One region of the Promicromonospora sp. NPDC023805 genome, then DNA from elsewhere that is predicted to be linked to it. Evidence: riboswitches for the same ligand, from Rfam matches in the RefSeq annotation. Region 1 holds a riboswitch; the other holds the start of a gene.

Region 1 (2,192 bases):
GATCGACGCCGGCAGTCGGACCAGCAGGAACTGGTCCAGGCGGGTGCCGCCCAGGCCGGCCACCATGTCGGCGTGCTCGGCGTCGACGGCGCGCATCGCGCCCACCGCCGAGACGAGCACGGGGAAGAAGACGGTGAGCGCCACCAGGACGATCTTTGGCAGCAGGCCGAAGCCCGTCCACAGGATCATCAGCGGCGCGAGCACCACTACCGGCACCGTCTGCGTCAGCACGACCAGCGGGTACAGGGCGTCGCCGGTCACACGCGAGGCGGTGACCAGGATGCTCAGGACAAGGCCCGCGACGGTGCCGAGCACGAGGCCGGCGACCGCCTCGGTGAGCGTCGTCAGGACGTGCGGGCCGAGCAGCGGCGCCACCTCGACGGCGGTCAGCGCCACCTGCGACGGCGCGGGCAGCACGAACTCGGGCACGCCGGTCAGGCGCACCGCCGCCTCCCAGACGGCCAGCAGGACGACGACGGTGAGGAGCGGGGCGATCACCCGCCGCGCCCCCCACCGCCGAACGCCCGTGCTCACGCCCGGAACTTGGTGATGAGTTCCGAGATGGTGGGACCACCGGCGTCGGCGGTCTCGCTGACCTTGATGTTGGACTGGACGCCCTCGGCGCCCGCCTCGATCGTCGCCTCGTGGACGGCGCGCAGCAGCGCCCACACCTCATCGGGGTTGCCCTGGACGAACGTGCCCATGGCGCCCACCTCGTAGGTGAGTCCGGACGCCTGGATGACGGCGATGGCGGCGTCGACGTACGCGTACTTCGCGTCGGGCGTGCCGCTGGGGCGGGGAGAGACCTGGATCTCGGCGAGCATGTGTGCGACCTCCGTGCACGGGCACACCAGAGGTCGCCGGTTCCTGACAGAGGCGCCGCCGCGTCCCCCTTCGGGGACGGCATCGACCGAACGCCCGCGCCGTCAGGCACGTCCTTCCGCTGGCATTACCCAGTTCAAGTGATCGGGTCGACGGCGTCGGGCGCGATGCCCAGGCCATACCTCTCAGCCCGGCTACCCCGAGCTCCCCGCGTTGGCGAGCACACGCTACATCTCCGCACGGCAGATCCGGAAGCGCACCCCCTTCGAGGCCTAGGTTCCTCCGCTCTGAAACGGTTCAGAAGGGAGCAGCCTAGGCCTCGAAGGGGGTGCCGGCAGTGGGGCTACTCGCCCGGGTACTTCAGGCCGATCTGCTCGCGGATCGTGTCCAGCGTCGCCATGATCGCTACCGTCTCCGCGCGCGGGAGGAGCGGGCTGTCGAGCTCGCCGGCCGCGACCAGGCGCTCGGCCTCGGCGGCCTGGAACTGCATGCCGCGGCCGGTGATCTCGGCGGTGAACGTCTCGGTCTCGGTGCCCTCGGCGTCGTACACGTGGACCGTCGTCTGGCTGTACCAGACGGCGTCGATCTCGATGCGTCCCTCGGTGCCCAGGATCGAGGCCCGGTTGGGGCCCTTGGTGTCCGACGCCGAGATGGTGGTGGCGACCCGGGCGCCGTCGTAACCGAAGATCGTGGCGATGGTGGCGTCCGCACCCGTCTCCTTGAACGTCGCGTGCGACTGCACGGTGAGCGGCTCACCGAACAGGTCCCAGGCGAACGAGACGGGGTAGATGCCCAGGTCGAGCAGCGAGCCGCCGCCGAGTGCCAGGTCGTTGATGCGGTGCGCCGGGTCGTCCGGCAGGTCCTGGGTGTGGTCCACCATCAGGGTCCGGACCTCGCCGAGCACACCGGAAGCGATGATCTCGCGCACGCGCGCCATGTGCGGGAGGAACCGGGTCCACATGGCCTCGAGCGCGACGAGGCCCTTCTCCTCGGCGAGCTCCATGATCTCGCGCGCCTCGGCGGCGTTGACCGTGAACGGCTTCTCGACCAGCACGTGCTTGCCGGCCTCCAGCGCGAGCTTCGCGGCCTCGGCGTGCATCGGGTGCGGCGTGGCGATGTAGACGATGTCGACCTCGGGGTCGTTCACGAGGTTCTCGTACGAGCCGTGCGCCGTCCGGATGCCGAAGCGGTCGGCGAAGGCGCGCGCCTTCTCCAGGGACCGTGACCCCACCGCCTGCACGGTGAAGCCGTTGTCGTTCAGGTCTGATGTGAAGGCCGAGGCGATCCCGCCGGCCGCCAGGATGCCCCATCGCAGGTGTGTCATACGTTCGAGCGTAGTGCCAGCGCTGAATACGCCGAAGTGGAGGTCC
Region 2 (2,192 bases), on a different contig from region 1:
GCCCGGCAGGTCGGCGAGGCCGGCGGCACGCACCCGGCGGTCTACAACGCGGCGAACGAGGTGTGCGTCGACGCGTTCCACGACGGCGCCATCGGCTTCCTCGACATCGTCGACACGGTGGCCGCGGTGGTGGAGGCGCACGCGACGACGGACGCCGGCGACGCGGCTTCGGTCGAGGGCGTCCTGGAGGCCGACGCCTGGGCCCGCGCCCGGGCGGCGGAGCTCCTCAAGTCGGCCTGACGCTGCCGTCTCCCGGTCCCTCTCCTTCGAGGCCTAAGTTGCTCCGCTCTGAGACGATTCAGAGCGGAGCAACCTAGACCTCGAAGGGGTGGATCGACCGACCCATCAGCCGAGGGTGCGGGTGGCGAAGCTGTGGTCGACCGGGCCGTGGCCGTGCCAGGGGCCGGGCGTCGTGCCGGTGCCGCCGATGAGCAGGTCGTCCGCGGCGCGCAGGGCTTCCGTCAGGTAGTCCTTCGCCATGCGTACGGCGGGCTCCCACCCGTCGTGCCGGGGGCGCAGGACGGCGCACGCCGAGCTGAGCGTGCAGCCCGTCCCGTGGGTGTTCCGCGTGGGAATCCGCTGGGCGGTCAGGGCGACGACGCCGTCCGGACCCGCGAGGTGGTCTACCGACTCCGCCGATACCAGGTGCCCGCCCTTGACCAGGGCGAACCGTGCCCCGAGCTTGAGCAGCGCACGCGCCTGGTCGGCCGCCTCACCGTCGTCCCGGGCCTGTTCGGCGCCGAGCAGCACGGCTGCCTCCGGCAGGTTCGGCGTGACCAGGTCGGCCAGCGGCAGCAGCTCGTCGCGCAGCACGGCCTCGGCGTCGGGCGCGAGCAGGCGGTGGCCCGACGTCGAGACCATCACCGGGTCGAGCACCACGTAGGGCGCGCGCCCGGCGCCCCGCAGGTGCCGCAGCGCCGCCGCGACGGCCCGGGCGACGGCGGCGTCCGTCGTCATGCCGATCTTCACGGCGTCCACCGCTACGTCGGCGAACAGGGTCTCGAGCTGCGCGGTCACCATGTCGGCTGGCACGGGCAGCACTCTGGTCACGCCGGTCGTGGACTGGGCGGTCAGCCCGGTGAGTACCGCGCAGCCGTAGCCGCCGAGCGCGGCGAACGTCTTCAGGTCGGCCTGGATCCCCGCGCCGCCGGAGGGATCCGAGCCGGCGATCGTCAGCGCCACGGCGGGGTGTCCGGGCGGCCGGGTCCGGACGACGGCGTCGTCGGGCAGGAGTGAGCCCATGAGGCGTCCCTTCGCTAGCACTACCTAGATCAGGTTCCACGGGTACGTCTCAGCCGGGCTGGTGCCCGGCGCCCCGCGCCATTTCGGCCCCACCCTACCCAGCGGTCCGTCCGGCCCTGTGCTGCGGTCCGTCCACGAGCAGGTCGATCATGCGCCGTCGGCCGGCGGAGCAGCGCGCGGCCGCCCGACCAGGTCACAGCTTGGACCAGGCCTCGCTCAGCACGCCCCGCAGGATCTCCTCGATCTCGTCGAACTCGGTCTGCCCGACGGTCAGCGGCGGCGCGAGCTGCACCACCGGGTCGCCGCGGTTGTCGGCGCGGCAGTACAGGCCTGCCTCGAGGAGGGCCGGAGTGACGTACTCGCGCAGCAGGCGGTCGGCCTCGTCGCCGGCGAAGGTCTCCCGGGTGTCCTTGTCCTTGACCAGCTCGATCGCGTAGAAGTACCCGGCGCCGCGCACATCGCCCACGATCGGTAGGTCGTGCAGCCGCTCCAGGGTGGTCCGGAACGCCCGAGCGTTCCGCTTGACCCGCCCGGTCAGGTCCTCCGCCTCGAAGAGGTCGAGGTTGGCCATGGCGACCGCGGCCGAGACCGGGTGCCCGCCGAACGTATATCCGTGGCCGAAGCTCGTGGACCCGGTGGCGAACGGCTCGAACACGCGGTCGGAGACCAGGCACGCGCCGATCGGGGAGTAGCCCGACGACATGCCCTTGGCGCAGGTGATCATGTCCGGCACGTAGCCGAAGTCGTCGCACGCGAAGATCGATCCGATGCGGCCGAACGCGCAGATGACCTCGTCCGAGACCAGCAGGACGTCGTACTTGTCGCAGATCTCGCGCACCCGCTCGAAGTATCCGGGCGGCGGCGGGAAGCAGCCGCCGGCGTTCTGCACGGGCTCCAGGAAGACGGCGGCCACCGAGCCGGGCCCCTCCATCTCGATGAGCGTCTCGATC

The links. Region 1 has a riboswitch for thiamine pyrophosphate ahead of AB0F70_RS15610 (thiamine-binding protein). Riboswitches for the same ligand answer to the same signal wherever they lie in the genome.
Region 2: another riboswitch for thiamine pyrophosphate. It lies ahead of thiD (bifunctional hydroxymethylpyrimidine kinase/phosphomethylpyrimidine kinase); the one in region 1 lies ahead of AB0F70_RS15610 (thiamine-binding protein).

The regions. Positions count from the first base shown of each region.
Region 1 covers NZ_JBFAAH010000014.1:147,583-149,774, forward strand. Annotated here, with positions in the region: gene AB0F70_RS15605 (ABC transporter permease) at 1-534, opposite strand, end outside; gene AB0F70_RS15610 (thiamine-binding protein) at 531-824, opposite strand; TPP riboswitch at 919-1,043, opposite strand; gene AB0F70_RS15615 (Gfo/Idh/MocA family oxidoreductase) at 1,166-2,146, opposite strand.
Region 2 covers NZ_JBFAAH010000020.1:46,467-48,658, forward strand. Annotated here, with positions in the region: gene dxr (1-deoxy-D-xylulose-5-phosphate reductoisomerase) at 1-240, shown strand, start outside; gene thiD (bifunctional hydroxymethylpyrimidine kinase/phosphomethylpyrimidine kinase) at 346-1,242, opposite strand; TPP riboswitch at 1,232-1,328, opposite strand; gene AB0F70_RS19110 (aspartate aminotransferase family protein) at 1,436-2,192, opposite strand, start outside.